DNA from 3 places in the Streptomyces sp. NPDC052114 genome. Region 1 is predicted to be linked to each of the others. Evidence: riboswitches for the same ligand, from Rfam matches in the RefSeq annotation. Region 1 holds a riboswitch; each other region holds the start of a gene.

Region 1 (10,261 bases):
TGCTCGCGCAGGTAGCGGCCCACGCCCATGAGCGTGCCCGTGGTGCCGAGGCCCGCCACGAAGTGGGTGACCGAGGGGAGGTCGGTGAGGATCTCCGGGCCGGTCGTGGCGTAGTGGGCGCCGGCGTTGTCGGGGTTGCCGTACTGGTAGAGCATCACCCAGTCCGGATGCTCGGCGGCGAGCTCCTTGGCGACGCGGACCGCGGTGTTGGAGCCGCCCGCCGCCGGGGACGAGATGATCTCGGCGCCCCACATGGCGAGCAGGTCGCGCCGCTCCTGTGAGGTGTTCTCCGGCATGACGCACACGATGCGGTAGCCCTTGAGCTTCGCCGCCATGGCGAGCGAGATGCCGGTGTTGCCGGAGGTCGGCTCCAGGATCGTGCAGCCGGGCGTCAACCGGCCGTCCTTCTCGGCCTGTTCGACCATGTGGAGGGCCGGCCGGTCCTTGACGGAGCCGGTCGGGTTGCGGTCCTCCAGCTTGGCCCAGATGCGGACGTCCTCCGAGGGGGACAGGCGGGGCAGGCGGACGAGCGGCGTGTTGCCGACCGCGGCGAGCGGGGAGTCGTAGCGAGGCATCCGGGATCGGGCCTAGCGCATGCCGCCGGCGACGGCCGGCAGGATCGTGACGCTGTCGCCGTCGGCGAGCTTGGTGGAGATGCCGTCCAGGAAGCGGACGTCCTCGTCGTTCAGGTACACGTTCACGAAGCGGCGCAGCTTGCCGTCGTCCACGATGCGCTCGGCGATGCCCGCGTGCCGCGAGTCGAGGTCGGTGAAGAGCTCGGCGAGGGTGTCTCCACTGCCCTGGACGGCCTTCTCGCCGTCGGTGTAGGTGCGGAGGATGGTCGGGATGCGGACCTCGATGGCCATGCTGAGGGCTCCTGTCGGGAGTCGAGAAGTGCAGGTGGCGGGCGCGCGGCGGCGCTGTCGTGCGGGTGGTGCGTGGTCGTACGCGGGTACGGCGCCGCGGCCCACGGCCGTGCGGCGGAACGGTTCAGCGGGAACAGATCGCGCTGGCGAGGCGGCACAGGTCGACGTGCAGCCGCGCAACGAGCAGCAGTGCGCTCGGCGTCTCTTCGCTCACGTCATGGGGAACCATGCGGTCATCGTATCGATTCCCGGTCCGGGTCCTGGAATGTGATCTCAGATACCGGACGGATTCCGTTCAGGATGCGGTCGGAGGGAGATAGACGACGGTCGGGGCGCCGGTGACGGGATGGGTGCTGACCTCGGCCGTCACGCCGTAGACACGGGCGAGCAGCTCGGGCGTCAGGACGTCCTTCGGGGCGCCCGAGGCGACGAGCCGGCCGCCGTCCAGGACGTACAGGACGTCGCAGTAGTACGCGGCGAGGTTCAGGTCGTGCAGGGCGAGGAGGTTCGTCGTGCCCAACTCCCGTACCAGGGTGAGGATGTCGAGCTGGTAGCGGATGTCCAGGTGGTTGGTGGGCTCGTCCAGGACGACGAGGGTGGGCTCCTGCACCAGGGCACGGGCGACCAGGGCGCGCTGGCGCTCGCCGCCGGAGAGCGAGGGGAAGGCCCGGTGGGCGAGGTCGGCGACGCCGACGCGGGCGAGCGCCGCCTCGACCAGTTCCTCGTCGGCGGCCGTGTCCGCCTCCCAGAACCGCTTGTGCGGGGAGCGGCCCATCGCGACGACCTGTCGGACGGTGAGCTCGAACGCGCCCTGCCCGTCCTGCGGCACCGTGGCCAGGCGCCGGGCGCGGGCCTTCGGGGTCATGGTGTGCAGGTCCTCGTCGTCCAGGAGGGCGCGGCCGCGGGTGGGGCGCAGCGTGCCGTAGACGCAGCGCAGCAGCGTGGTCTTGCCGCTGCCGTTGGGGCCGACGACGCCGACGGTCTCGCCGGGGGCGGCGGTGAGGTCGACGCCGTCGACGAGGGCGCGTCCGTCCACTTCGTACGAGAGGTTCTCGGTGCGCAGTGCGCCGGCGGGCTGCGGCCGGGTCATGCCGGGACTCCTTCGGTACGCCGCCGCAGCAGCCAGAGGAAGAACGGGCCGCCGGTCAGCGCGGTCAGCACGCCGACGGGGATGTCCTGCGGGGCGGCGACCGTGCGCGCCGCGAGGTCGGCGACGACCAGGAAGACGGCGCCCATCAGCGCCACGACCGGCAGCAGCGCGCGGTGCGCGGCGCCGACCAGCATGCGGGCGGCGTGCGGCACCATCAGGCCGACGAAGCCGATGGCCCCGCTGTAGGCGACGAGGACGCCGGTCAGGAGCGAGGCGAGGACGAAGACGCCGGCGCGGAAGCGGGCGGTGTCCAGGCCGAGGACGGTGGCGCCCTCCTCGCCCGCGAGCAGCAGGTCGAGGGGGCGGGCCAGGGCGACCAGGAGGGCGGTGCCGAGGACGAGGGCGACGCCGGGCAGGGCGAGCATGTTCCAGCGGGCGCTGCCGAGGCCGCCGAGCGTCCAGTACAGGACTTCCTTGAGGTGGTCGGCGCTGTCGGCGGTGACCAGGATGAGGCTGGTCAGGGCGGTCAGGATGTACGAGACGGCGACCCCGGACAGGATCAGGCGGCCGGTGGCGAATCCCCCGCCGCCGCCCCTGGCCAGGGCGTAGACGAGGACCAGCGAGATCAGCGCGCCCACGAAGGCGGCGGCCGGGATGGTGACGGTGGTCGCGAGGCTCGCGCCGAGGCCGAAGACACCGCCGAGCACGATCGCCACGACCGCGCCGACGGAGGCACCCGAGGAGACGCCGAGCAGGAACGGGTCGGCGAGCGGGTTGCGGACGAGGGCCTGGAGGACGGTGCCGATGACCGCGAGGCCGGCGCCCACGGTCGCCCCGAGGATGATCCTCGGGAGTCTCACGTCCAGCACGATGGTGCGGAACGGGGAGGGTTCCGCCCGTCCCGTGAGGATCTCGACGACCTGGCCCGGGGGGATGCGGACGGAGCCGAGCGCGAGCCCTGCGACCGTCGCTGCCGCGAGGGCTGCGGTGAGGACCGCCAGGACGAAGAGGCGCTGCCCCTTCGACCTCCGTCGATCGCCCTTCGGGCTCGTCCTCGATCGCCGGACGGGCTTGATGTCCCCGGGGTTCGTTGTCTGGGTCCGGATCACAGCTGCGCCGCCAGCTTCCTCACCGCCTCCGGTGCTCGTACGCCTGTCACCGTGTCCGACAGCGGCAGGACCGCGAAGCGCTTGTTCTTGATCGCCGGGACGTCCTGGAGGACCGGGTCGTCGAGGAGGCGCTTCTTCTTCTGGGCGACGCTCGTGGCGCCGTAGTCGAGGATCAGGATGACCTCGGGCCCGCGCTCGACGACCGACTCCCAGGAGGCGTCGCTGAAGGACTTGTCCACGTCGGCGAAGACGTTGCGGCCGCCCGCCCGCTCGATGATGTCGTTGCCGATGCCGCGGCCGCCCGCCGTGAACGCGGTCTTGTCGCCGCTGTCGTAGACGAAGACCTTGGCGGGCTTCTTGCCCTTCGCCTTCTCGGCGGTGGCGGCGAGTTCGCGCTCGGCGCCGCGCACCCACGCGTCGGCGCGGTCGCGCACGCCGAAGGTCGAGCCGACCTCGCGGACCTCGCGGTAGACGTCCTTCATGGAGACGGGGCTCTTGGCGCAGCCCTCGACGTTGAGGCGGGTCTCGATGCCGGACTTGGCGAGCGCGGCGCGGCTGCGGCCGTCGCCCGCGAGGAAGGCGCTGGCGTAACCGCCGTACACGTAGTCGGGGTTGGCGGCGAGCAGCTTCTCGTAGGAGGGGTACTCCTTGGCGAGCACCGGGACCGACTTGTAGGCCTTCGCGTACTGCGGCAGGACCTTGTCGTCGAGGTAGGCGGTACCGGCCATGCGGTCCTTGAGGCCCAGTTCCAGCATCACCTCGGTGGCGTGCTGGTTCATGGTGACGGCGCGCTTGGGGGGTGCGTCGTACGTCGTCCGCACACCGCAGTTGGTGACGGTGTACGGGAATCCGGCGGCCTTGGCCGCGGGCTCGCCGTCGGAGCCTGCGTCGGAGGACGAGCACGCGGCGAGCGGGACGAGCAGGGTGGCCGCGGCGAGCGCGCGTATGCCGGTGTGACGGCGGGACATGGCTGAACTGCCTCCTCCAGGGGATTTCCGCGTCCCCTGCGTTGCGTGGAGAAGGCGGCAGGTCAGTTCCTGACTCCCCCGCCCCGGCGAAGGGGTGGGGTCACAGTGGCGGGACCGTGCCGGGTTCGCACCGGCTTCCTGGCTCCTGCCGCCTCAAGGTTGTCCGGGTCAGTATGCCTGGACGACCTGCACCTCTTCCTCGGTGACCTCGCCCTCGACGATCCGGAAGGAGCGGAACTGGAAGGGGCCCGCGTCGTCGGTGTCGGCCGTGGAGACCAGGACGTAGTGCGCGCCGGGCTCGTTGGCGTACGTGATGTCGGTGCGCGAGGGGTAGGCCTCGGTCGCCGTGTGCGAGTGGTAGACGATCACCGGCTCCTCGTCGCGGTCGTCCATCTCGCGGTACAGCTTGAGCAGGTCACCCGAGTCGAACTCGTAGAACGTGGGCGAGCGCGCGGCGTTCAGCATCGGGATGAACCGCTCGGGGCGGCCGGTGCCCACCGGCCCCGCGACCACGCCGCACGCCTCGTCGGGGTGGTCCTGCCGCGCGTGCGCGACGATCTGGTCGTGGAGCGCCTGGGTGATGGTCAGCATGGCAGCCAGGATAAGCAGAGGGCCCGCACCGTACCGAAGGGTGGTACGGGCGGGCCCGAATGCTGGACAGCGGCCTCTACGGAGAGGTCACGGGGAAGGTCACTTCCGGTCGGCCGGCGCCTCGGCGGCGTCGAGGACGACACCCGTCTTGCGCTTGCTGAACGCGGCGGCCTGCGGGTTGCGGCGCTTGAGGAACAGGTAGGCGACCGTCAGGATCGCGGCCCAGACCGGAGCGGCGTACAGCGAGATCCGCGCGTCCTTGTCGACGCCCATCATCACGATGACCATGCCGATGAAGGCGAGGGCGAACCAGCTGGTGAACGGCGCGCCCGGGGCCCGGAAGGTGGACTGCGGCAGCTCGCCGCGGTCGGCCTTGCGGCGGTAGCGGATCTGGCAGCACAGGATCATGATCCAGGCCCACATACCGGAGATGGTCGCGAAGGAGACGACGTAGTTGAACGCCTCGCCCGGCCACTGGTAGTTGATCCAGACGCCGAACAGCATGAAGCCGGCGGAGACCGTGGTGCCGATGAGCGGCAGGCCGTTCTTCGTGAGCTTCGTGAAGAACTTCGGGCCCTGGCCGTTCATCGCCAGGTCGCGGAGCATGCGGCCGGTGGAGTACATGCCGGAGTTGCAGGAGGAGAGCGCGGCGGTGAGGACCACGAAGTTCACGATCGCGGCGCCGACGCCGAGACCCATCTCCTCGAAGGCCTTCACGAACGGCGAGACGCCGGGCTTGAAGGAGGTCCACGGGACGACCGAGAGGATCATGATGAGCGCGCCGACGTAGAAGACGGCGATGCGCCACGGCACGGTGTTGATGGCCTTGGGCAGGACGGTCTTCGGGTCCTTGGACTCGCCCGCGGTGACGCCGACCAGCTCGACGGCGAGGAAGGCGAACATCACGATCTGCAGGGTCATCAGCGTGGAGCCGATGCCGTTCGGGAAGAAGCCGCCGTCGTTCCACAGGTGGCTGACGGAGGCGGTCTCGCCGGCGTCGGAGAAGCCGATGGTGAGGATGCCGAGGCAGATCAGGATCATGCCGATGATCGCGGTGACCTTGACCATCGAGAACCAGAACTCCAGCTCACCGAAGAGCTTCACGGAGATGAGGTTCGCGCCGTACAGGATGACGGTGAAGACCAGCGCGTACGCCCATTGCGGGAATGAGTCGTGGGTCCAGTACTGCATGTACTGGGCGGCCGCGGTGACTTCGGTGATGCCGGTGACGACCCAGAAGAGCCAGTACGTCCAGCCGGTCACGAATCCGAAGAACGGGCCCATGAATTCCCGCGCGTACTCCGAGAAGGAGCCGGAGACGGGCCGGTACATGAGGAGCTCGCCGAGCGCCCGCATGATGAAGAAGATGACGAGGCCCGCGATGGCGTACGCCAGGATGAGGCTCGGTCCGGCCTTGTGGATGGCCTTGCCCGCGCCGAGGAACAGGCCGGTGCCGATGGCACCGCCGATCGCGATCATCTGGATCTGCCGGGCGCCGAGCCCGCGCTGGTACCCCTCGCCGTCGCCGGACTGGCCGGCGGCGTGCACGGCCTCATTGCCGTCGTGGTGCTCTTCGACCTGCACTGAGGTCATGGTGACGCCTTTCTCCATGCTGATCCGCGCCCGCACATCTGCGTTGTGGCTGCGGATCAGGTCCTGATCCCCCCGGATATGGAATGGAGTGCTACCGGCGGTCTGCCGGCCCGAGCGCCCTCGGCGACATGGGTGGCGTCACCGAGCGGTCGTGAAGATTTATCACGGTGACCAGAGCGAGGGAATGAGCCACTTGTGGCGCAGACCACAGGAAGAAGCGGACAAAATTCCCTTGACGCAATAAACGCGGGCAATGAAGTGACGCGATCGTTATCCGGATTTGAGCATCCGCTGAGCGAACGACCCGCCGGCTGAACAAAAGGTGTCCGTTGCACCCATTTTCAGCCGAGCAACGTCCCCACCAGCGTCTCCTGCAGTCCACCGAGCCACAGGTACGCCATCACCATCGGCTTGCGGGGGTCGGAGTCGGGCAGGCGGAAGAGCAGCTCCGCGTCCTCCTCGTCGGTGACGTCGAGACGCGTGCCGATCGCGAGCCGGAGGTCGTTGAGGGCCCCGAGCCAGTGCCGGGACTCCTCGACCGACAGTTTCAGGACAGCTCCGCCCTCGCCCGAGGACGCCATCGAGTCGAGCGAGCGGATCACGACCAGGGCGTCGTCGCGCTTCTTGGCCCGCAGGTCGTTCTCCGTGAAACGGCGGAACTCGGCCGAATACGCCCGCAGTTCATCCGGGTCGCCGGCGCCCTCCGCGCCCTCCGGGCCGCCGTAGGCGTCGGGCAGCAGGCGCCGCATCACCGGATCGGCGGGCGGCTCGCTCGGCCCCTCCGCGAAGAGCTCCGCGAGCGGGTCGTCGGAGGCCTCGCCCCCGGGGCCCGGACCGATCAGCTCCAGGAGCTGCACGGCGAGGGAACGGATGATCGAGATCTCGACCTCGTCGAGCGCGACGGCGGCGCCGCCCCCGGGAATCGGTTCGAAGTGTCCTGGCATCAGTTGAGTCGCTGCTTCCGGTCCGTCCGCCGCTCGGCGGGCGCTGCTTGGTGGGCGCCGCTCCACGGGGGCCGCCCGGTGAGGGCCGCTCCCCGGGCGGGCGCCGCCCGGTGGGACGCTACTTGCGGTCCTGCTGGAGGGTGGCCCACAGCCCGTACCCGTGCATGGCCTGCACGTCGCGCTCCATCTCCTCGCGCGTGCCGCTGGAGACGACCGCGCGGCCCTTGTGGTGCACGTCCATCATCAGCTTCGTGGCCTTGTCCTTCGAGTACCCGAAGTACGTCTGGAACACGTACGTCACGTAGCTCATCAGGTTCACCGGGTCGTTGTGGACGAGCGTGATCCAGGGGACGTCCGGCTCGGGGGCCGTGAACGTCTCTTCGGCCGATTCCGGTCGGGTGATCTCTGCGGGAGCCGTACTCACACGCCCCATGCTGCCACCCCGAGGGGGGCCTCGCACAAATGGCCTCCCGTGGACGCCATTGAAATCGTCAGAGTGACGAGATGCGGGGTAGCATCCCTCGTATGAACACAGCGGACCTTGGCCTGCCGGTGGATGTTCCGTCGACAGCGCTCTTCACGGACCAGTACGAGCTGACGATGCTGCAGGCCGCGCTGAAGGCGGGCACGGGCGACCGGCGTTCGGTCTTCGAGGTCTTCACCCGCAGACTGCCCGAGGGGCGGCGCTACGGCGTGGTGGCCGGAACCGGACGGGTCCTGGACGCCGTCGAGAACTTCCGCTTCGACGCGGGCGTCCTCGGCTTCCTGCGCGAGCGCGCCATCGTCGACGAGGCCACCCTGGAATGGCTCGCCGGATACCGCTTCAGCGGCGACATCTGGGGCTATCCCGAGGGCGAGGTCTACTTCCCCGGCTCGCCGCTCCTGCGCGTCGAGGGCTCCTTCGCGGAGTGCGTGCTCCTGGAGACCGTGATCCTCTCCATCCTCAACCACGACTCCGCCATCGCGGCCGCCGCCTCGCGCATGTCCTCGGCCGCGGGCGACCGTCCGCTGATCGAGATGGGCGCCCGCCGCACCCACGAGCTGGCCGCCGTCGCCGCCTCCCGCGCCGCCTACGTCGGCGGCTTCGCGACCACCTCGGACCTGGCCGCGGGATTCCGCTACGGCATCCCCACGGTCGGCACCAGCGCCCACGCCTTCACGCTCCTGCACGACAACGAGCGCGACGCCTTCCGCGCCCAGGTCGACTCGCTCGGCCGCGGCACGACCCTGCTCGTGGACACCTACGACGTCGCCGAGGCCGTCCGCACGGCCGTCGAGGTCGCCGGGCCCGAGCTGGGCGCCGTGCGCATCGACTCCGGCGACCTGCTGCTCGTGGCCCACCGGGTGCGCCAGCAGCTGGACGACCTCGGCGCCACGGACACGAAGATCGTCGTGACCTCCGACCTGGACGAATACGCCATCGCCTCGCTCGCGGCGGCGCCCGTGGACGCGTACGGCGTGGGCACGCAGCTCGTCACCGGGTCCGGGCACCCCACCTGCTCCATGGTCTACAAGCTGGTGGCCCGCGCCCACTCGGCGGACCCCAAGGCTCCCCTGGAGCCGGTCGCGAAGAAGTCGCTCGGCGCGAAGTCCTCCATGGGCGGCCGCAAGTGGGCCGCGCGGCGGACCGACGCGCAGGGCGTCGCCGAGGCCGAGGTGATCGGCACCGGGCCCGTCCCCGCGGACCTCGCCGACCGGCAGCTCCTGGTCGAGCTGGTCAAGGGCGGCGAGGTCGTCGCCCGCGAGCCGCTGGACGCGGTGCGCGACCGGCACGCCGCCGCCCGCGCCGGCCTGCCGCTCTCGGCGACCCAGCTGTCCCGGGGCGAAGCGGTCATTCCCACCGAGTACGCGTGAACCGGGCCGGTTGGGAGTGAACCCGGCCGAGTCCGTGTGAACCGACGCCCGGCGCGGCGCGGTGCTCCGGCCGGGTGCTTCAACCGCCCCTTCCCGACCCATACTTGAAGTCTCTACGCTCGAAGTCTCCCAGGAGAAGGACACCGACCATGCGCCGCGCACTGATCGTCGTAGACGTGCAGAACGACTTCTGCGAGGGCGGCAGCCTCGCGGTCGCCGGCGGCGCGGACGTCGCCGCCGCCATCACCGAGCTGATCGGCCAGGCCCCGGCCTGCTACCGCCACGTCGTGGCCACCCGCGACCACCACATCGAGCCCGGCTCGCACTTCTCCGACCACCCCGACTACGTCGACTCCTGGCCGCCGCACTGCGTGGCGGGCACGGAGGGCATCGGCTTCCACCCGAACTTCGCCCCCGCGGTCGCCTCCGGCGCGATCGACGCGGTCTTCGACAAGGGGGCGTACGCGGCGGCGTACAGCGGCTTCGAGGGCGTCGACGAGAACGGCGTCTCCCTGGCGGAGTGGCTGCGGGCCAGGGAGATCACGGAGGTCGACGTGGTGGGGCTCGCGACGGACCACTGCGTGCGGGCCACGGCGGTGGACGCGGCGCGGGAGGGGTTCACCACCCAGGTGCTCCTCGACCTCACCGCAGGCGTCGCCGAGGAGACCACCGAGCGGGCGCTGGACGAGCTGCGCGCGGCCGGTGTGGAGCTGTCCGGGAAGCCGGTCGTCTGACCGCCACGGGGCTCCGCCCCGGGCCCCGCTCCTCACCCGCCGGAGGGGCCGGATCTCACGTCCAGGAAGGGCTGGCCCTCCCGCCCTGTCTCTTCAGCGCCCTGATCGGGTGCCACAGCTCCCGCGCGTCGTCCGGTGCCGTCCGCCATATCAGGCCGTCCGGGTGGTGCAGCACCGCCGTGACCTCGTCCGGGGTCGGCGGCTGGCTGTTGCCGCGCAGGTAGACCGCCCGCAGGCCGAGATTGCGCAGCCTGGTCAGGGCCCTCGCCCGGTTCACGGCGTGCACGATCATGCGGACCGTGCCGCCGCCCGGCGACGGGTTCGGCAGGGTCAGCGCCACCACCACGCTGCCGTTCGGCAGCTTGCAGAAACCTCCTGCGGACATGCTTCGTCACACCCCCGTGAGACATCGCACGAGATCCCTGGCCGGACCCCGCGTCAATAAGAAATCCACAGCCAGCACCTAAACACGATCGGCCGCCGCCCGCTAGAGGGCGACGGCCGATCATGGC
Region 2 (10,261 bases), on a different contig from region 1:
GGAGTTCGATGCCCGGCGCTGGGAACAGCACCTTTCGCGCGCCGGCCTCTGGCTCACCTCCGCACAGGACTTCCACGACCCGCGTCACGGTCCGTGGCCGACCACCCTCCTGATCACCGCGCGCAAGCTCTGACCCACACCTCGCCTGAGCCGGAGGACCCCATGCGCCTGCCCTACCTGCTGATCGACATCGACGGTGTCCTCATACCGTTTCCGCAGGCGGACGGAGCCACTCCGTCCAGCCACGTCCGCTACGACGTCGTGCCTGCTGGTCGCCCACCGGACGCGCCCGTCCCGGTGTGGCTGAACCCGGCACACGGACCGATGCTCACCCACCTCATCCGCACGAGGCTGGTCGGCCCAATGTGGTGCACCAGCTGGCGCCGCGACGCCACCACGCTGATCGGTCCTCTTCTCGGGCTCCCTACCTTCCCGTACGTCGACCTGCCCCGTCCCAATATCACCACCAGCCACCCCAACGGCTACCTCTGGAAGCGCGATCACGTCGATGCATGGCTCGGCGACGCGCCGACCGCGTGGATCGACGACGACTTCACCGACCTCGACCACGCCTGGGCGACCGAACGCGTCGCTCGTGGGCTTCCAACCTTGTTGGTTCAGCCCGACCCCTGCATCGGCCTGTTGCCCGAGCATCTGACGGCAGTGCGGGACTGGGCAACGGCCCTGAACTCGACGGAACGGGTCGTCTAGGGCCTGTTGCGAAAGTGGATCTTGGTCGTAGACGATCACTTTCTGTAGGGAGTGGGGATCTGACGAACGGCCAGTGGGCCCGGATCGAACCGTTGTTGCCGCAGGGCATCAAGCCGGGCCGGCCGCGAGTGTGGACGCGGCGGCAGTTGATAGACGGCATACGGTGGCGGACCCGGACCGGTACTTCCTGACGGGATGCGCCCGAGCGCTATGGGCCGTGGGACCGGGTCTTTGGCCTGTTCCGGCGCTGGCAGCGGGACGGGACCTGGGCGAGGGTCCTGTCCTAGCTCCAGGCTGAGGCGGATGCGAAGGACCTGATCACCTGGGAGGTGAACGTCGACTCCACCGTCTGCCGGGCCCATCAGCACGCCGCCGGCGCCGTGAAAGGGGGCTCCAGAAGGAGCCGCCCGGCGGGATCTTCGTCGAGGCGGCCGACCACGGCCTCGGACGCTCCTGCGGCGGGCTGACCAGCAAAATCCACCTCTAAGAGGGAGCAGCGGTCAACAGCAGCGCAACCCGGCCCACACGACCACCCAAGGTCCAGGTATCTGTGCTGGCCAAAGCCATGGAGCCCATCCAAGCGCCGTCGCTTCTCAAGATGAGAGCGCGAGTTCGATTCCCGTCACCCGCTCCACTTTGAGCCCCCAAGCCCGTCGGTCCGGGGGTTGTCAGCCTTCCGGGTGACCTCGGCGACGGGTCCGCACCGGACAGGCCACCGTGACGCCGACGCCGCGGCGCGAGAGATCGACGACGTGGAGGATAAAACTCCTCGTAGTGTTGCCGTGCACGTGTCAAAGTGAGGGAATCCCGCACCGTACGGCTCGATCCTCCCGTTATCTCGGACGGAGAACCGTGTGTCTGCCACCCCTGACAGAGAAGCCATGAGGCCGGGCAACTTACCGGCGCCCGACAGCACCCCGGACACCGAGCCGACGACCACTGAGCCCACGTCCACCGTTCCCGCCGCTGCCGGCTCCGCCTCCTCGGCTGATCTTGATCCTGCGGCAACGACTGATCCCGCTGCTCCCACACCTCCGGCTGCGCCCACCGACGAACCCTCCTCCAGCGGCAACGGCTCAACCACCAGCACCGCCCCCGATGAACCGGCTCCCACCACCCGGAGCCGCGTGAAGACGGTCTTCGCCGCCGCGCTCGGCATCGTCCTGAGCACCGTGCTCGCCAGTTTCGTCACGACGTACTTCGACGTGTGGAGCAGCAGCCGTTCGCCGGTGCCCGTCGGCAGGGGGGTGCACGCCGAGTCGGAAGTCTGGTGGGATCTGACCCGGGACAACAAGGCGGTCAGGCTGAAGGGCCCCGTCGACACCGGGAAGCTGGAACGGAACTACCCGGACGGCGACGCGGCCCTCGACGGGCTGGTCGAAGGCGGCGGGGTCTACGCCGGCGCGGTGCGGATCCGGCTGACCCTGATGAACTTCACGAAGGTGCCCGTCTCCATCACCGGCGTACGGGCCCGCGTCACCGCCGAAGAGCCGGTGCCGGAAGGCTCGTTGCTCTCCTGCGGCGGACCGCAGGGCGGGATCGACATCACGCGCGTACGCATCGACCTCAGCAGCCCGACCGGAGCCGCCCAGGAGTACGACGGGAAGGCCCTCGTCGGCCAGTACCCGACGCAGCAGATGCAGTTGGCGAAGCAGGACGAGCCCGCGATCTTCGACATCCTGGTCGTGGCCGGCAAGACCACCGCGTCCTACGTGCTCGACGTCAACTACCAGCAAGGCACGGACAAGGGCCGCATCGTCGTCGACCAATCCGGCAAGCCCTTCATGCTGGCCCCGGCCGAGGGCGACGCGCGGGCCAAGTACCACTGCGACAACGCGACGACCAGTTGGAAGAAGAACCGATGACGACCCGTCGGATTTTTCTGCTCGCATTCCTTCTCACCACCGCCCTGCTGGCGGGAGCGGTGACCGTCCTGGCGATGCAGGACTCGCGCGACACGACATCCCGGAGCCCCGCGCCGGATTCAGTCGCCCCCTCCGCCCTCACCCCTTCCGCCCAGTCCCGCACCACGAGGGCGCGCAGCAAGGCGGCAGGCAAGGCGATCATGGGGAACGCTTGGTCCAGTACGTGGTCCGCCACCGTCCCCTCGAGCACGGCCGTACCCGCGCGGGCGCTCGGCTCAGGGCGCTGCGCTGCGCTGTACGGCTGGGCCACCGCCCGGTCCGCCGTCCCGCGGGGCACGGCCAGCGCGGCGTTCACCTTGTCCGCGCCCGACGACTCCCCCGTAGTGGTGCGTTCACTGCGCATCGTCAAGGGACGGACCGTCCCCGCGCCTCAGGGACAGGACGTGGAGTGCGTGGGGGCCGTCGACCGGACGGTCGGCCGGAACCTGAACGAATGGGGGGAATTGAGCCTCGATGCCCCACGGGACGTGCGGCTGAGCCGCTATGTGCGTCCGGGCGGCACCACCGGGGGAATCGTGGACGCCCGGACCCTGGGCTGCTCCTGCGAGTGGTGGATCGAACTGGAGGTGCTGGAGGACGGCGCGGCACGCAGCGTACGGATCGACGACGCCGGGCGGCCCTTCACCATCGCCTCTCCCGTGGCCAGGATCGGGACGCCCGCCGACGACGGCGCGCAGAGATACGGAGCGCCGGACCTCGCCCTCGCGCGCGGCGACGGCGGCGCAGGCGCTGACGCCCGCGCCACGAACGGTCTCTCTGTGAGCGGGACACGACTGTTCTCCGGTCGTAATCAGGAAATGTGGGCGGTGACGAACCGGAAGGTTCGTGGCCTCGCGCGGATCACCGCAGACCTGGACGTCCCGGGGGCCGTCTGTGAACGCCTGGAACGTTCCCTCATGGCCGCCGACGCCCGTCCGGCAGCCCACGCCACGTACGCCGTGCTGTTCGCCGACAAGTCCCCGAACATGGACGCCGAAACCGTCACGGACATCTCGCTCCACGTGGAGAGGCCGAGGCGCCTCGACGCCGAGCCGATGGGCTACGCCTGTTATCCCGACGACTGGGACCTGCAGATGAACACGTCGAGGGAAGGAGCAACCGTCCTGATCGACCGGGCCGCCCAGGGCGACTCCGATCCCTCCGCTTCCTCCGATCTGCCGGTTTTCACCGGAGAGCCCGTGACGTACTACCAGGAATCCGCCCGTGGCCCGGCCGCGGATGCACTCTTTTTCGGCGTCACCGCGACAGGCCCCGCCGACGTCGAGTACCGCTTCACCATCGAAGTGACGCTCAAGAGCCGCTCGGGAAAGGTCACCCACTACACGCTGGACGACGCCGGCCGCCCGTTCGCCATCGCCGCGCGGCCCGTCGGCGAAATCCCCGGACGGGGGCAACATCTCTACCGTGAGGTCGGCAACAAGGTTGGCTGAAGAGCCGTTTCAACTCTCTTTACCACAAGGCCATTTCGGTGCACTACATGAGTGATCATGACATCGGGTGGGTGTCCCGGCTGATCGGTGAGGGCGGGGTCCTTACCTTCGTACGCGGGGTCAGCAGCCGCGAGTTGGCGTGGATGATCGCGCCCGAGCACGGTTCCGTCCTGGTGCCGGAGGTGTTCCGGCAGGTTCAGGAGAGTGCGCGCGGGGTCGGGCCGCTGCCGGCCCACGCGCTCGTCGGCGAGACGGGGACCGGCTGGGCCTTCGCCGTCGAGCGGGCCGGGGGGCCGACCGCGTGGTACCGGCACGACCGCGTCCGGCACATGTGGTCCACCGTCACGGGCGTCGAGATCAGCGACAACGGCATGGACCCGCCCAGCGTCGGCGCGGTCGTCGACGGCAGACCCGACTGGTCGTACTACGAGGGCGAGGTCGGTGAGGGCGACGCGGACCATCCCCTCACCCGGCGGCTGGTCGCCGAGGCGGGGCTCGGGAAGGTCCTCCAAGATCCGGACCACCCGGACGACCCGGACGAGTGCGAGCTGTTCATACCGGACGAGGCCGACGTCTACCGGATCATGAGCGAGCACTACGGTCTCGCCCTGCCCCACGAGGACATCGAGGCCTCCCGGCTCTCGGTGGTCCTCACCGAACCGCGCGTCTTCCGCCACCCCGTGCGCAAGGTGCCCGGCGGACCCTATGACCCGTGTCCCAAGTGCGGCGCGGAGCTGGTGAAGTGGAACGGGGACGGCGTCTGGGGGCCGCAGTACCGGCTGGCGTGCTCGCGCGCGGAGAGCGACGGCTGCGCCGGGCAGCGCGTGGGACCGCTGGTGCAGGTGGGGGTGCGTGAAGAGCCCAACAGCAAGTGGGACAACGTGCGTTTGCCCGGGTGAGGGAGGGGTGAGGGCTCTGATCCGGAGTCCCGGGGCGGCGGCTGCCCCGGGACCGGGAGGGTCAGGAGGAAGTCACCGGCACCGGGCGGTAGTGCGTGGTCAGGCGGCCCCCGTCGTCCAGGACGTGGAACGCGAGCGCCGGGGGCAGGTCGCGGTGGACGTGGTGGGACGGGTCGTTCTGGTGCTCCCAGGGGAGGCGGAGGGTGGAGACGACGCCCGGGGCGACCAGGAGGGGCCTGCCCGCGAAGGTCGTCGCCGCGGGGGTGTGGGCGTGGCCGGCCAGGAACGCGGTCACGTTCGGGTGGCGTGCCACCAGATCGGCCAGGCGGTGCTCGTCGAACTGGCGGATGGGGTCCACGTGGGGGGTGTTCAGCGGGACCGGCGGGTGGTGGAAGCCGATGAGGACGGGGCGGTCCGGCGGGGTGTCGGCGAGGAGGCCCGACAGCCACGTCAGCGTCTCGTCCGTCAGGCGGCCGTGGTCCTCGCCGGGGACGGAGGTGTCGCACAGCGCCAGGACGACGCGATCGGTGACGTACGACCGGTCGACCGGCGCCGTACCCGCCGGTTCGCCCAGGAGGTGCTCGCGGAACGCGGCGCGCCCGTCGTGGTTGCCGGGACAGATCAGCGTCGGGTGCCGGGACTCCAGCACCTTGCGGGCCGTCTCGTACTCGGCGGGCGCGGCGTGGTCGGCGATGTCGCCGGTGACGACGACGGCGTCCAGGTCGTACGGGAGGCCGTTCACGTAGTCCATGACGGCCTGGGCCCGTGCGACGCTGCGCCCGCCGTCGTCGGTGTCGATGTGAGGGTCGCTGAGGTGCGCGATCACGATCATTGTGCTGCGCCTTTCTCTCGTGGGGCGCCGGAGCCGCCCGTCGCGCCTGCCTCCAGAGGGCCGGGCATCGCGAAGCCCAGGGCCCCAAAGTAGTGCAGTCGGCACCGGAATTGATCTCTCCGTATGCCGCTCCGCACTCACCCCCGCAGAAAGCGCACCGAGGGCCGTCCCCCCTCGGGCCCGCCGTCCTCCCCCACCCCCGGGGTCACCACCGCCCGCACCCCGTACACCTCCGCGATGAGCTGTTCGGTGATCACTTCGGCGGGGGTGCCGGCCGCGTACGCCGCACCCTCCTTCAGGACCAGGAGGTGGTCGCAGAACATCGCCGCGAGGTTGAGGTCGTGCAGCGCGATCACGCTGGTGACGGGGAGGTCGGCCACCAGGGACAGGAGGTCCAGCTGGTGCTGGATGTCCAGGTGGTTGGTGGGTTCGTCCAGGAGGAGCTCGCGCGGCTCCTGGGCGAGGGCGCGGGCGATCTGCACGCGCTGGCGCTCGCCGCCGGAGAGCGTGTGCCAGGACTGGGCGGCGCGGCCGGTCAGACCGGTGCGCTCCAACGCCTCGCGCACGGCCCGCTCGTCGTGGGCCGAGGGCGCCGACCACGCCCGGCGGTGCGGGATGCGGCCCAGGCGTACGACATCGCGTACGGTCAACTCGACCTGTGTCGCCGCGTGTTGCTCCACCACGGCGATGCGGCGCGCCACCGTGCGGCGGCCCGTGTCGGACAGCGGGCGGCCGTCCAGCGTGACCACTCCGGAGGCCGGGGCGAGGACGCCCGCGAGGATGCGCAGGAGCGTGGACTTGCCGGAGCCGTTGGGGCCGAGGAGGCCGACCGTGGCACCGGCGGGCGGGGCGAGGCTGACACCGTCCACGACGAGCCGCCCGCCCGCCTCCCGGGCGACGCGGTCGGCGCGCAGCCCGGCGGCGGTGGCCGCAGCGGGGTCCGTGGCGGTGGCCGCAGCCGGGCCCGTGGCGGTGGCCGCAGCCGGGTCCGTGGCGGAGTGCGTGTCGGTCGCCTCGTGCGTCATGCCGCCCTCCTCGTCCGGTAGAGCACCGCCACGAACGCCGGTACGCCGATGAGCGAGGTCACCACGCCCACCGGGACCTCCTGCGGGTCGAGGACCGTGCGGGCCAGCGTGTCCACCCAGACCAGGAAGACCGCGCCGGCGAGCGCGGTGACGGGGAGCAGCCGTGCGTGGCCGGAGCCGACGAACGCGCGGGCCGCGTGCGGCAGGACCAGGCCGACGAAGCCGATGGCGCCCGCCGAGCTGACCAGGGCCGCGGTCAGGAGCGCCGTCGCGCAGAGCAGCACGAGCCGGGTGCGGGCCACGCGGACGCCCAGGGTCGCCGCCGCCTCCGGGCCGAAGGCGAACGCGTCGAGCGTGCGGGCGTGGGACAGACAGATCACCAGCGCCGCGGCGAGGACCGCGCCGCACAGCCACACGTCCGTCCAGCCGACCCCGCTGAGCGAGCCGAGCAGCCAGAACAGCACGCCGCGGGTGGTCTCCGCGTCGCCCGCGGTGAGGATGACGAACGAGGTCAGCGCGGAGAAGAGCTGCATGGCCGCGACGCCGGAGAGGACGACCCGGTCGGTGGTGCCGCCCAGGGTGTGGCTCAGGAGCAGCACCAGGGCGAAGGAGAAGAGCGCGCCGACGAAGGCGCCCGCGGAGACCGACACCACTCCCCCGCCGACGCCGAGGACGACGACCGCGACCGCGCCGGTGGACGCCCCCGAGGAGACCCCGAGCACGAACGGGTCGGCGAGCGGATTGCGCAGCAGGGACTGCATGACCGCCCCGCAGACCGCGAGCCCGGCGCCGCAGACGGCGGCGAGCAGGGTGCGGGGCATCCGCAGGTTCCAGACGATGCCGTCCCGGATCGGCGTGAGCCGGGCCTCGCCCCAGCCGAGGTGGGCGGCGACGGCCGACCAGACGTCGGGGACGGAGATGTCCGCGGGCCCGATGGTGACGGCGACGGCGATGGACAGCACGAGCGCGAGGCCGCCTGCGGCCCAGCACGACACCTGCCGCACGAACGCCCCACGCGGGCCGACCACCGCCGGGCCGACCGCCGCCGGGGCGTCGTCCATCGCCGGGGCGGTCCCGGGGACGGCCTCCCCGGCAGGCTCGCCGAGGGGCCCCGCGACGGCCTCGCGGCCGGTCTTCCCCGCAGGCTCGCGGACGCGCTCCGTCACTTGGTGAGGCCGAACTTCTTCAGGCCCGCCGCCACTTGTTCGATGCCGTCCACCGTGCGGACCGTGGGGTTCATGGCCTGGCCGCTGAGCAGGACGTACCGCTTCTTCTTCACCGCGGTCAGGTTCTTGGTCGCCGGGTTGGTCTCCAGGAACTTGATCTTCGCGGCGGCGCTCTCCGCCGACTGCGACTTGCGCGTGAGGTCGCCGATGACGAGGACGTCGGGGTCGCGGTCGGCGACGGTCTCCCAGTTGATCTGGGGCCACTCGTCACGGGTGTCGTCGAAGACGTTCTTCGCGCCGAGCTCGCGGGTGATGATGCCGGGGGCGCCGCAGCAGCCCGCCATGTACGGGGCGTCGGAGTTGGCGAACCAGTACAGGAGCCTCGCGTCGGAGGCGTCGATGTCCTTGGTGGCCCTGGTGATCCGGCCCTTCATGTCGGCGATCAGCCGCTCGCCGCGCCTCTCGACGCCGAACACCTTCGCCAGGTCGCGCACCTCGCCGTAGACCGTGTCCATGGTGAGGGTCTTCACGCGCTTGCCGTCGCCGCCGCCGTCGTTGTCCTTGCCCGCGCAGTCGGTGGGCGAGACGTAGACGGGCACGCCGAGTTCGGTGAACTTGGCGCGGTCGGCGACGCCGCCCTTGCCGACCGTGTAGAGGAAGGACGCGCTGACGAAGTCGGGCTCCTTGGAGAGGACCTTCTCCAGCGCCGGGTAGCGGTCGGAGAGCCGCTCCACCTTCGCGTTGTCCTTCGCCAGGTTCTTCAGGACGGGGTCGGTCCAGGTGCCGGTGCCCACCATGCGGTCGGCGAGACCGAGGGAGAGCAGGATCTCCGTGGACCCCTGGTCGAGGGAGACGGCCCGCTGCGGCGGCGCCTTGACCTCGGCCTTCTTTCCGCAGGAGGTGACCGTGACGGGGTAGCCGTCGGCGCGGTCGCCCGCGGACTTCGACGAGGAGCCGTCCGTGGAGCCGCCGCACGCGGTCAGCGCGAACGCCCCCGCGCACAGCAGGGCGGACAGACGTACACGGGTACGTATACGGGTACGGGTACGGGCTGTGGAGGACACACGATCCCTTGAGTCTCACGGCTCATACGCGGAGCCTGGCCTGCGTCACGACCCCCGTCGCCCGGTGCGCGAGCGGAGGCGCCAGCAGGTCTTCGGACTCGGGATCGGCCGGACGGGGCGCCTTCCCGGGCGTCCGAGGACGCCCAGTGGCCGTGGCCCCGCCCGTCCCCCTCACCGCTGCGCGTCAGTTCCGGACTTCCACCGGATTCCCTGGCCCAGGTGTGGGTTTGACTGGCTTGCGCAAGTTATCACGCTGCCGGTCGGGGGCCTGCGCGGCCTCAGGCGGCCGGAAGGGGCCTCGGCTCGCCGCGGTAGGTGCCGAACGACCAGCGGTTTCCCTCCGGATCGGCGATGGCGAACTCACGGCTTCCGTACGGCTTGTCCTCGATCTCGCCCGTGATCTCGACGCCCGCCGCGACGAGCCGGGCGTACAGGGCGTCGACCTCGTCGGTGACGATGTACGCCCCGGTGGTGCCCGGCGTTCCGCAGGTGCCGGAGGCCGTGGCCGGGTCGTACGAGCCGAGCATGATGCCGCCGCCCTCGGGCCAGTCGAGCTGGGCGTGGGCGACGCGGCCGCCGTCCTCGTAGACGGCGGTGCGCAGGAAGCCGACGGTGCCGACGAGGAAGTCGATCAGGGCGAGGGCGTCGCGCGCCTGGACGCCGGGCCAGATCGCGGGGGCCGGCGTGTGCAGCCGTCGGCCGGCCGTGGCGTCGGACGTGGTGTCGGCCGTGGCGTCGTGGGTGGTTCCGTGCGTGGTGTCGGGTGTGGTGTTCATGGCTCTCAGTCTTCGTCCGTGCCGTGCGCCCCGGCTTGGATATTCCGGCACTCCTCGGCCAGCCAGCGGGTGGGGCTCGCGCCCGTGTACTGCTGGAAGTCGCGTACGAGATGGGAGTGGTCGTAGTACCCGGAGTCGGCCGCGATCCGGGCGAGGTCGCGCGGGGTGTCCGCCGCGGCGGCGCGGACCACGGCGGCCTTGGCGTGCTGGAAGCGCATCAGGCGGGCCGCCTGCTTGGGGCCGAGCCCGGTCTCGGCGCGGAAGAGCGCGGTCAGCCGGCGCTCGCTCAGCGCGACGTGCCGGGCCAGGCCGTCCAGGGTGCCCGCGCCGCGGTGCCTGGCCAGCCAGGCCCAGGCCTCGGCGACCTCGGGGCGCACGGGTGCGGCGGCCCGGTCGGCGGCGGCGCGGTGGCGCAGATACGCGGCGAGGAGGG
Region 3 (10,261 bases), on a different contig from region 1:
GACGATCTCGTTCAACGCGGCGAAGGCCGCCGCGCTCGCCCATGTTCCCCTGCTCGCCCTGCGCCGGCCCGGCTGGGTCGCGGAAGAGGGTGACCACTGGCACCCGGTCGGCTCCCTGGAGGAGGCGGCGCGGGCCCTTCCCGCGCTCGGCGGGCGGGTCTTCCTGACCACCGGGCGGATGGGGCTCGCCGCTTTCGCCGGGCCCGACCTGGCTGATCTCTGGTTTCTCGTACGCTCCGTCGACGCGCCCGAGCCGCCGTGCCCCGCGCGCATGGAGGTGCTCCTCGACCGGGGGCCGTTCACGCTCGACGGGGAGCGGGAACTGCTGCGCCGCCACCGCGTCGACGTCGTGGTCACGAAGGACAGCGGGGGTTCGGCCACCGCGCCGAAGTTGGCCGCTGCGCGTGAGGCGGGCATTCCGGTCGTCGTCGTGGAACGCCCGCCGGTTCCGGAGGGGGTGCCGGTGGCATCTGCTCCGGAGGACGCCGTGGCTTGGCTGAGGCGGGCCCCGTAAGGGGCGTGGGGAACTGCGCGACAAGCCACGACGAACCCGCGGAAGACACTCGCCCGCAGAGCCCCTACTCCGCCTCCGGATAACGCCGCGGCGTCCAGACCACCCGCTCCTCGCCCCCGCGCCGCCGCGACACCCTCGTCTGCGACGACCCGACGATCAGCAGCGTCCGCATGTCGACCTCCGCCGGGTCGAGGTCGCCGAGGCGCACCACCCGCACGCTCTCCGCGGGGCCGCCGACGTCGCGGCCGAGTACCACCGGCGTATCCGGCGCCCGGTGCTCCAGGAGGAGTTCCCGCGCCTTGCCCACCTGCCAGGTGCGGCTGCGCGAGCCGGGGTTGTAGATGGCGATGACCAGGTCCGCCGCGGCCGCCGCGGCCAGCCGCTCGGCGATGACCTCCCACGGCTTGAGGCGGTCCGAGAGCGAGAGGGTCACGTAGTCGTGGCCGAGCGGCGCGCCGACGCGGGCGGCGGCCGCGTTGGCGGCGGTCACCCCGGGCAGCACCCGCACCGGGACGTCCGCGTACGCGTCCTGCGATGCGGCCTCCAGGACGGCCGTGGCCATCGCGAAGACTCCCGGGTCACCTCCGGAGACGACGGCGACGCGCCGGCCCCGCTGCGCCAGCTCCAGGGCGAACTCGGCGCGTTCGGACTCGACGCGGTTGTCGGAGCCGTGCCGCCGCTGTCCGGGGCGGTGCGGCACGCGGTCGACGTAGGTGGTGTAGCCGACCAGGTCGTCGGCGGCGGCGAGGGCGCCGCGCGTCTCGGGGGTCAGCCACAGCGGGCCCGCGGGACCGGTGCCGACCACGACGACCTCGCCGACCTCGCCGGGTGCTTCCGCGGCGGGCTCCGGCGCGGGGCCGCCCGTCAGCGGCGCCACCCGGCTCGGCAGCACGGCCACGGAGAAGTACGGCACCGACTCCGGGTCCACGTCGGCCAGCCGTCCGGTGCGCTCGCCCTTCATCGTGGCGCGCTCGACGTAACGGGCCTCCTCCAGACGGCCCGCGCGGTCCAGGGCGCCGCGCACCTTCCCGAACGTACGGCCGAGCTTCATGACGACCGCGGAGTCCGTGGCCGCGAGGCGCGCGGCCAGCTCCTCCTCGGGGAGCGTGCCCGGCAGGATCGTGAGGACCTCCTCGGCCTCCACCAGCGGCTCGCCGAGACGGGCCGCCGCCGCGCTCACCGACGTCACGCCGGGCACGACCTCGGTCGGGTAGCGGTGCGCGAGCCGCTTGTGCATGTGCTGGTAGGAGCCGTAGAAGAGCGGGTCGCCCTCGGCGAGGACGGCGACCGTGCGGCCCGCGTCGAGGTGGACGGCCAGGCGCGCCGCGGCCTCCTCGTAGAAGTCGTCGAGGGCGCCCCGGTAGCCGCCGGGGTGGTCGGTGGTCTCCGTGGTGACGGGGTAGACCAGCGCCTCCTCGATGTGGTCGGCGCGGATGTGCGCGGCCGCGATCGAGCGGGCGATGGAGCGGCCGTGCCGCGCCGAGTGGTAGGCGACGACGTCGGCGGCGGCGATCGCCTCGACGGCGCGCACGGTCATCAGCGACGGGTCGCCGGGCCCGAGCCCCACGCCGTAGAGCCGCCCCTGCTCCTGCCCCTGCTGCGCGGTGTCCACGTCGCGTCCCTGCTGCTGCTCGGTGTTCACTCCGCCTCGCTCGCGATCGCGTTGATCGCCGCCGCGGCCATCGCGCTGCCGCCGCGACGTCCTCGTACGACGAGGTACTCCAGACCCGAGGAGTGCTCGGCGAGCGCGTCCTTGGACTCGGCGGCGCCGACGAAGCCGACCGGGATGCCGAGCACGGCGGCCGGGCGGGGCGCGCCCTCCTCGATCATCTCCAGGAGGCGGAAGAGCGCGGTGGGCGCGTTGCCGATGGCGACGACCGAGCCTTCGAGGCGGTCGCGCCACAGCTCCAGGGCGGCGGCGCTGCGCGTGGTGCCCATGCGTGCCGCGAGGTCGGGCACGGACGGGTCGGCCAGCGTGCAGATCACGTCGTTGTCGGCGGGCAGCCGCTTGCGCGTGACGCCGCTCGCGACCATGTTCGCGTCGCACAGGATGGGCGCGCCGTCGCGCAGCGCCCTGCGGGCGTCGGCGATCACGCGCGGGCTGTGGGCGAGGTCGCGCACGAGGTCGACCATCCCGCAGGCGTGGATCATCCGGACCGCGACCTGGCTGACGTCGGCGGGCAGACCGCCGAGGTCCGCCTCCGCGCGGATGGTGGCAAAGGACTCGCGGTAGATCGCCGCGCCGTCCTTCTCGTAGTCGAACACTGTGCTCTCGCTCATCTCGTGGCCGTGGGTTTCGTGGTGGTACGTGCCGTGGTGACCGTCTCGGTCAAGGTCCTGCCCGTCACGGGCGTCCACTCCTCGCCGGGGACGCGCACCGTGACCTCGTAGGTGCCGTCCCCGGTGGCGAGGACGTCGACCCAGTCGCCGCGCGGGTGCCCGCAGCGCCGTTCGCAGCCGGACCAGTGGACGGGCAGCCCGCCGCGGCCGGGCACGGCGTCGGCGCGGACGTCGGCGAGGGACTTGGCGCAGCCGGGGCGCCCGGTGCAGGCGCCGACGCCCAGCCAGGGCGAGTCGGCGGTGGTGATGTGCCCGGCGTCGGCCAGTGCGGTGAGGCGCTCGCGGGCCGCCGCCTCGTCCGCGAAGCCGGGGAGCACGAAGCCGCGCCACGGGGTGACGCGCAGTTCGTCGGCGGGCAGCGGCAGGAGGGCGCGCCACTGGGCGGCGGTGACGCGGCCGAGGGGGGCGTTGACGGCGACCGCGCGGCCGATGACGCCGGGGGCCGGCGGGGCGCTGCGGGACACGGCCCACGGATCGGCAGGATCGGCGTCGAAGCCCGCCCGCTCCAGCGCTCCGGACAGGTCCACGTGCTGGTCGCGGGGCAGTTCCCCCACCCGCCAGGCGCCGTTGCCCGCGGCGCGCGCGGCGGCCAGGAAGGCCCCGGCGACGGCGAGGGCGGCGCGCGGCGCGGCCTCGGCGGGCACCCGGAAGGCGCGGCCCCCGAGGCGGACGACCGCCGTCCCGCCCGATTGTGCGATCAAGGTCACATCGCCGCCGAGCCCGACGAGGTCCCCGCGCCCGTCGTCCAGGGCGAACAGGAAGCGGCCGGAGAGCTCGGTCGTCCACTCCTCGGCGCAGAGGAGTCCGTCCAGCTCACGGGCCCACAACTGCACGTCGGCGTGGCCGAGTCCGTCGATCGAGGCGAGCGGCGACGCCACCACGTTCCGCACGCGCTCGTGCCGTTCGGAGGGCAGCAGGCCCGCGTCCGCGAGCAGCGCGGAGAGCGCGCCGCCGCAGCTCTCGCCGAGGCCGCGCAGCTCGATGTTGCCGCGCGAGGTGACGCTGAGGTTCCCGTCGGCGAGGCGCTCCGCCGCGGTGGCCAGCGTCTCGGCCTGACGGGACGTCAAAAGGCCGCCGGGCAGGCGGAGTCGGGCCAGCAGGCCGTCGTCGGCGCGGTGCAGGCGCAGGGCCCCGGGGCAGGCGTCGCCTCGGTCACGTATGGGAGGTTCGCCCTGTTTTGGGGATGTTGCTCGGGTGGGCGGCATGGCGGCGAGCATACCCACGCGGATCCGGCCGGTCGCCTCCCGAGACCGGCCGTTGTGGCAGGTGGCCGCCCGGTCGACCGTGGGCAGGACTTACTATGCAGGCGGCGGGCCGCCAGGTCCGTCGAACGCCAGCGACGGCGTGGGTCCACCAGGACCCGAGGGAGGAAGCCCGGTGAGAATCCGGCGCGGTCCCGCCACTGTGAACCCCACCCGTGTGGGGTGAGCCAGGAACTCCTGCCGTCCACTCGACCACCCGGGGCGCGGACACCCCGAGGAAGGCCTGCGCACGCATGCTTCTGCTGCTGTCGACCTCCGACACCGACCTGCTCAGCGCCCGCGCGGCGGGAGGCCCGGTCGACTACCGGTTCGCCAACCCGTCCCGCCTCGACCTCGCCGAGCTGCCCGCGCTCCTCGACGGCGTCGAGCTCGTGGTCGTACGCCTCCTCGGCGGCGTCCGCGCCTGGCAGGAGGGCCTCGACCAGCTCATCGCCAGCAGGCTGCCCGTCGTCGTGCTCACCGGCGAACAGGCGCCCGACGCCCAGCTGATGGCGTCCTCGACCGTGCCCGTCGGCATCGCCGCCGAGGCGCACGCCTACCTCGCGCACGGCGGCCCCGCGAACCTGGAGCAGCTGGCGCGCTTCCTCTCCGACACCGTGCTGCTCACCGGCCACGGCTTCGAACCGCCGGCCGCCGCGCCGTCCTGGGGCCCGCTGGAGCGCACCGCCCGCACCGTCGAGGGCACGCTCGTGCCGACCGTCGCGGTGCTCTACTACCGCGCCCACCACATGAGCGGCAACACCGCCTTCGTGGACGCGCTGTGCGGCGCGATAGAGGACGCGGGCGCCCGCCCGCTCCCGCTGTACGTGGCCTCGCTGCGCGCCCCCGAGCCCGAGCTGATCGAGGAGCTGCGCGCCGCCGACACCATCGTGACCACCGTCCTCGCGGCCGGCGGCACCAAGCCCGCCGAGGCCTCCGCGGGCGGCGACGACGAGTCCTGGGACGCGGGCGCGCTGACCGGCCTGGACGTGCCGATCCTCCAGGCGCTGTGCCTGACCGGTTCGCGCGCGGCCTGGGAGGAGAACGACGAGGGCGTCTCGCCGCTGGACGCCGCGAGCCAGATCGCCGTGCCGGAGTTCGACGGCCGCCTCATCACCGTCCCCTTCTCCTTCAAGGAGATCGACGAGGACGGGCTTCCCGCGTACGTCGCCGACGCCGAGCGCGCCGCCCGCGTCGCCGGGATCGCCGTGCGCCACGCGCGCCTCAAGCACGTCCCGGCCGCCGACAAGCGCCTGGCGCTGGTGCTCTCCGCCTACCCGACCAAGCACTCCCGCATCGGCAACGCGGTGGGCCTCGACACCCCCGCCTCCGCCGTCGCGCTGCTGCGCCGGCTCATCGAGGAGGGCTACGACTTCGGGCCCGCCGAGGAGATCCCCGGTCTCGTCTCCGGCGACGGCGACGAGCTGATCCGCGCGCTGATCGACGCGGGCGGCCACGACCAGGACTGGCTCACCGAGGAGCAGCTCGCCGCCAACCCGGTCCGCATCCCGGCCGCCGACTACAAGCGCTGGTACGCGACGCTGCCCGCGGAGCTGCGCGAGTCCGTCGAGGAGCACTGGGGCCCGGCGCCCGGCGAGATGTTCCTCGACCGCTCCCGCGTGGGCCAGGGCGGCGACCCGGAGGGCGACATCGTCCTCGCGGCGCTGCGCCGCGGCAACCTCCTCGTCGTCATCCAGCCGCCGCGCGGCTTCGGCGAGAACCCCATCGCGATCTACCACGACCCCGATCTGCCGCCCTCGCACCACTACCTGGCGGCGTACCGCTGGATCGCGGCGGCCGCGTCCGACGGCGGCTTCGGCGCCGACGCGATGGTCCACCTCGGCAAGCACGGCAACCTGGAGTGGCTGCCCGGCAAGAACGCCGGCCTGTCCGCCGCCTGCGGCCCGGACGCCGCGCTCGGCGACCTGCCGCTGATCTACCCCTTCCTGGTCAACGACCCGGGCGAGGGCACCCAGGCCAAGCGCCGCGTGCACGCCACGCTCATCGACCACCTGGTGCCGCCGATGGCGCGCGCCGACTCCTACGGCGACATCGCGCGCCTGGAGCAGCTCCTCGACGAGTACGCCCAGATCAGCTCGATGGACCCGGCGAAGCTCCCGGCGATCCGCGCGCAGATCTGGACACTGATCCAGGCCGCGAAGCTCGACCACGACCTCGGGCTGGAGGAGCGCCCCGAGGACGACGGCTTCGACGACTTCCTGCTGCACGTCGACGGCTGGCTCTGCGAGATCAAGGACGCGCAGATCCGCGACGGCCTGCACGTCCTGGGCCAGGCGCCCACGGACACCGACCGCGTCAACCTCGTCCTGGCGATCCTGCGGGCCCGCCAGATCTGGGGCGGCACGACGGCCCTGCCGGGTCTGCGGGAGGCGCTGGGCCTGGACGAGTCGGCGGCGACGCGCACGAGCGCGGACGAGGCCGAGGAGAAGGCCCGCGCACTGGTGCAGGCGATGGACGACGCGGGCTGGGACCCGGCCGCCGTCGCCTCCGTGACGGGTGACCTGGGTGAACAGGTCGCCGCCGTCCTGGAGTTCGCGGCCCACGAGGTCGTGCCGCGCCTCGCGGCCACCACCGCCGAGCTCGACCACGCGCTGCACGCCCTGCGCGGCGGCTTCGTCCCCGCCGGGCCCAGCGGCTCGCCGCTGCGCGGTCTGGTCAACGTCCTGCCGACCGGCCGGAACTTCTACTCCGTCGACCCGAAGGCCGTCCCCTCCCGCCTCGCGTGGGAGACGGGCCAGGCGCTCGCCGACTCCCTCGTCGAGCGCTACCAGCAGGACAACGAGGGCGCTTACCCCACCTCCGTGGGCCTCTCGCTGTGGGGCACCAGCGCGATGCGCACCGCGGGCGACGACGTCGCCGAGGCCCTCGCCCTGCTCGGCGTCCGCCCCGTCTGGGACGACGCGTCGCGCCGCGTCACCGGCCTGGAGGCCGTGCCGCTCGACGAGCTCGGCCGTCCCCGCATCGACGTGACGCTGCGCATCTCGGGCTTCTTCCGCGACGCGTTCCCGCACACGATCGGCCTGCTCGACGACGCGGTGCGGCTCGCCGCCTCGCTGGACGAGCCGGCCGAGCAGAACCTCGTGCGCGCCCACACCCAGGCCGACCTGGCCGAGCACGGCGACGAGCGCCGGGCCACCACCCGCATCTTCGGCTCGCGCCCCGGCACGTACGGCGCGGGCCTGCTCCAGCTCATCGACTCGCGCGACTGGCGCACCGACGCGGACCTCGCCGAGGTCTACACGGTGTGGGGCGGCTACGCCTACGGCCGCGGTCTGGAGGGCCGCCCGGCGCGCGCCGAGATGGAGACGGCGTACAAGCGCATCGCCGTGGCCGCGAAGAACACGGACACCCGCGAGCACGACATCGCGGACTCGGACGACTACTTCCAGTACCACGGCGGCATGGTGGCGACCGTGCGCGCGCTGCGGGGCACGGCCCCCGAGGCGTACATCGGCGACTCGACCCGCCCCGAGACGGTCCGCACGCGCACGCTGGTGGAGGAGACGAGCCGGGTCTTCCGCGCCCGCGTCGTGAACCCCAAGTGGATCGAGGCGATGCGCCGCCACGGTTACAAGGGCGCCTTCGAACTCGCCGCGACCGTGGACTACTTGTTCGGGTACGACGCCACGACGGGTGTCATCGCCGACTGGATGTACGACAAGCTCACGGAGACGTACGTCCTGGACCCGACCAACCGTCAGTTCCTCCAGGAGAACAACCCCTGGGCGCTGCACGGCATCGCGGAGCGCCTCCTGGAGGCGGAGTCGCGCGGCATGTGGGCCAAGCCGGACCCGGCGGTGCTCGAAGCGCTGCGCCAGGCGTACCTGGAGACCGAGGGCAACCTGGAGGACGAGGGCTGAGCCACCGGCGGAACCGGCCCGACCGGGCGGGCGTCCCTCCAGGCTGTACGTGGGATCAGCAGCTCGGAGCAGACGGAGAAGGACGCCCGCCATGATCACAGGAACCGCCACGCGGCACCTCTATCTCGCCCGGCACGGGGAGGCCACGGCCGACGAGAGCGGCCTGACGGAAGCGGGCCGCCGCCAGGCCGTCCTGCTCGGCGAGCGGCTGCGCGGGGCGCCCCTGTCGGCGGTCCACCACGGTCCGCTGCCCCGGGCCGCGGAGACCGCCCGCCTCATCGGCGAGCGGCTCGACGGCGTCCCCGTGCGGCCCTCGGCGATCGTCGGCGACTACCTCCCCTACCTGCCGCAGGCCGACGAACTCCCGCCGGAGAGCGCCGAGTCGACGCTGCGGCACCTGGCGGGGTTCCCGGCGGCGGAGCGCGAGGGCGGTCCCGCGCTGGCCCAGCAGGCCCTCGCCCGGTTCACCGGACCGGTGTCCGGCGACGAGCCGTGCCACGAACTGGTCGTCACCCACAACTTCCTGATCGGCTGGCTGGTCCGGGACGCGCTCGACGCCCCGCCCTGGCGCTGGCTCGGCCTCAACCACTGCAACGCCGCGCTGACCGTCATCCGCTACGCCCCGGGCCGCCCCGCCTCGATCGTCTTCTACAACGACATGGGGCATCTGCCCCGGGAGCTGCGCTGGACGGGTTTCCCGCCGGAGTTCCGCGCGTGCGAGCCGGACGCGGCGGCGCGGCAGGGGGCGTGAGTCACGCGAGCCGCGGCAGCACGACGTTGTTGATCAAGGGCCCCTCGACGGTGATTCCCTCGCTGATCAGGGAGTCGGTGACGGGGAGCGGCGAGGGGTTGGCCGGGGCGGTCACGGCGGCGGCGAGGGCGAGGGCGCCGAGGACGGCGGTGGCGAGGGCGGGACGGGGACGGAGGCGGCGAGGGCGCATGCGGCGTTCTTCTTTCTCGACGGGGAGGGGCGGATCTCGGAGCTGTCCGGCCGACGGGCCCGCGACAACCCGTTCGTATGATCGTCGGTGACTTCCTGGCCTCACCGGGGTTACACCCCGTGAGCGGGCCGCGACCGGCGGCCCGGACGCACATCGTCCAAGGAGGCCGCAGTGAACGGCAGTCGGGTACAGGCAATGTCCCGTTGGGCGCTGGTCGCGGCGATGGCGGCCGCGCCCGCCGTCCTGTGCTCCGGCACGGCACACGCCGACGAGACCCACACGAACGCGCACAACGCCCCCAGGGTCGGCCTGATCAACACCGGCCAGATCGACGACCCGTTGGAGGACGTGCTGGAGCACACCCTCAACTTCGGCGACGGGTACCGGTGGGACTGACGTCCCCGGCCCCCTCTCCTCGACCCACCTGCGCGCGGACCCCGGCACCGGGGTCCGCGCACGTGCGTCAGGGCGACGCGCCGGTCAGCCCACGGGGCACCGCACCGGTCGGCTCAGGGCGCGAGGCACGCCGCGCCCGGGACCTCCGACGGCACGCCGGGGCTCGCGGGGTCGACGAGCGACGTGACGTCACCGGCCGACTGGGTCAGGCAGTCGACCGTGCCGACGGGATCGGGCACGGCGCTCGCGGGCACGGCGAGCACCCCGAGCAGTGAGACGGTCCCGAGGATGAGGGCGGCGGAGCGGCGCATGTGAACTCTCCTTTGCGTCAACGGATTTCGTTTGCGACTCGACACACAACGCGAGCCGATCCGTGGCTCCCCAGCCCCGCCCCTCGACAATCACCACATCACCCGTACGTGAACGCCGTAACGATCCGCCTGGCCACTTCACGGACGGATTTCCCGGAGCGAATGATCACGAGTGTGAACACCTGACGACGATCAGGCGGCCCGGCGGTCCCGCGGTCAGGTGGCCCTCTCATGGTGATCCAGCAGACGGGTGAGCAACCCCATGAACTGTTCGCGCTCGGCAGGGTCCAGCGGGGCGAGCAGCTCGTCGTGGAGTTCGTCCAGGACCAGGTCGAGGCGGCTCAGCCGACGGCGGCCCCGGGTGTTGATCGTGATGATGTTGCGGCGCTGGTCGGCGGGGTCGGGGGCGCGCTCGACGAGCTGACGCCCGGCGAGTTCGTTGAGCACGCCGACCATGTCGCTGCGGTAGATGCCGGTGCGCCGGCTCAGCTCCGCCTGGCTGCCGGGGCCGTGGTCCTGGAGCGAGGCGAGCACGGCGTAGTGCCACTTGCGGGCGTCGACCCGGGCCAGCCCTTCGTTGATCAGCCGGTCCGACCGCGTGGTCAGCTGCGACAGCTGCCGGCTCGCGCGGCGGCGC

The links. A riboswitch is a leader RNA that binds a small molecule or an ion and turns the genes downstream of it on or off. The one in region 1 is predicted to bind cobalamin.
Region 2: another riboswitch for cobalamin. It lies ahead of AB0L89_RS03800 (ABC transporter substrate-binding protein); the one in region 1 lies ahead of AB0L89_RS35240 (ABC transporter substrate-binding protein).
Region 3: another riboswitch for cobalamin. It lies ahead of cobN (cobaltochelatase subunit CobN); the one in region 1 lies ahead of AB0L89_RS35240 (ABC transporter substrate-binding protein).

Annotation. Positions count from the first base shown of each region.
Region 1 is NZ_JBFAWC010000022.1:65,141-75,401, forward strand. It holds gene AB0L89_RS35215 (cysteine synthase) at 1-575, opposite strand, end outside; gene AB0L89_RS35220 (MoaD/ThiS family protein) at 588-866, opposite strand; gene AB0L89_RS35225 (putative leader peptide) at 991-1,095, opposite strand; gene AB0L89_RS35230 (ABC transporter ATP-binding protein) at 1,162-1,956, opposite strand; gene AB0L89_RS35235 (iron ABC transporter permease) at 1,953-2,957, opposite strand; gene AB0L89_RS35240 (ABC transporter substrate-binding protein) at 3,062-4,033, opposite strand; cobalamin riboswitch at 4,076-4,238, opposite strand; gene AB0L89_RS35245 (M67 family metallopeptidase) at 4,202-4,624, opposite strand; gene AB0L89_RS35250 (amino acid permease) at 4,724-6,217, opposite strand; gene AB0L89_RS35255 (DUF2017 domain-containing protein) at 6,559-7,161, opposite strand; gene clpS (ATP-dependent Clp protease adapter ClpS) at 7,280-7,594, opposite strand; gene AB0L89_RS35265 (nicotinate phosphoribosyltransferase) at 7,687-9,015, shown strand; gene AB0L89_RS35270 (isochorismatase family protein) at 9,165-9,749, shown strand; gene AB0L89_RS35275 (hypothetical protein) at 9,805-10,134, opposite strand.
Region 2 is NZ_JBFAWC010000001.1:895,252-905,512, reverse strand. It holds gene AB0L89_RS03845 (class I SAM-dependent methyltransferase) at 1-133, shown strand, start outside; gene AB0L89_RS03840 (hypothetical protein) at 163-711, shown strand; partial or broken gene AB0L89_RS03835 (transposase) at 726-998, shown strand; gene AB0L89_RS03830 (hypothetical protein) at 1,839-2,576, shown strand; gene AB0L89_RS03825 (hypothetical protein) at 3,029-4,066, shown strand; gene AB0L89_RS03820 (hypothetical protein) at 4,114-4,965, shown strand; gene AB0L89_RS03815 (metallophosphoesterase) at 5,027-5,797, opposite strand; gene AB0L89_RS03810 (ABC transporter ATP-binding protein) at 5,935-6,822, opposite strand; gene AB0L89_RS03805 (iron chelate uptake ABC transporter family permease subunit) at 6,819-7,988, opposite strand; gene AB0L89_RS03800 (ABC transporter substrate-binding protein) at 7,985-9,052, opposite strand; cobalamin riboswitch at 9,118-9,303, opposite strand; gene AB0L89_RS03795 (VOC family protein) at 9,331-9,828, opposite strand; gene AB0L89_RS03790 (helix-turn-helix domain-containing protein) at 9,834-10,261, opposite strand, start outside.
Region 3 is NZ_JBFAWC010000029.1:36,734-46,994, forward strand. It holds gene AB0L89_RS38585 (cobalt-precorrin-6A reductase) at 1-514, shown strand, start outside; gene AB0L89_RS38590 (precorrin-2 C(20)-methyltransferase) at 579-2,156, opposite strand; gene AB0L89_RS38595 (precorrin-8X methylmutase) at 2,153-2,794, opposite strand; gene AB0L89_RS38600 (cobalamin biosynthesis protein CobG) at 2,791-4,071, opposite strand; cobalamin riboswitch at 4,180-4,314, shown strand; gene cobN (cobaltochelatase subunit CobN) at 4,350-7,976, shown strand; gene AB0L89_RS38610 (histidine phosphatase family protein) at 8,071-8,727, shown strand; gene AB0L89_RS38615 (hypothetical protein) at 8,729-8,917, opposite strand; gene AB0L89_RS38620 (hypothetical protein) at 9,113-9,313, shown strand; gene AB0L89_RS38625 (hypothetical protein) at 9,427-9,624, opposite strand; gene AB0L89_RS38630 (MarR family transcriptional regulator) at 9,841-10,261, opposite strand, start outside.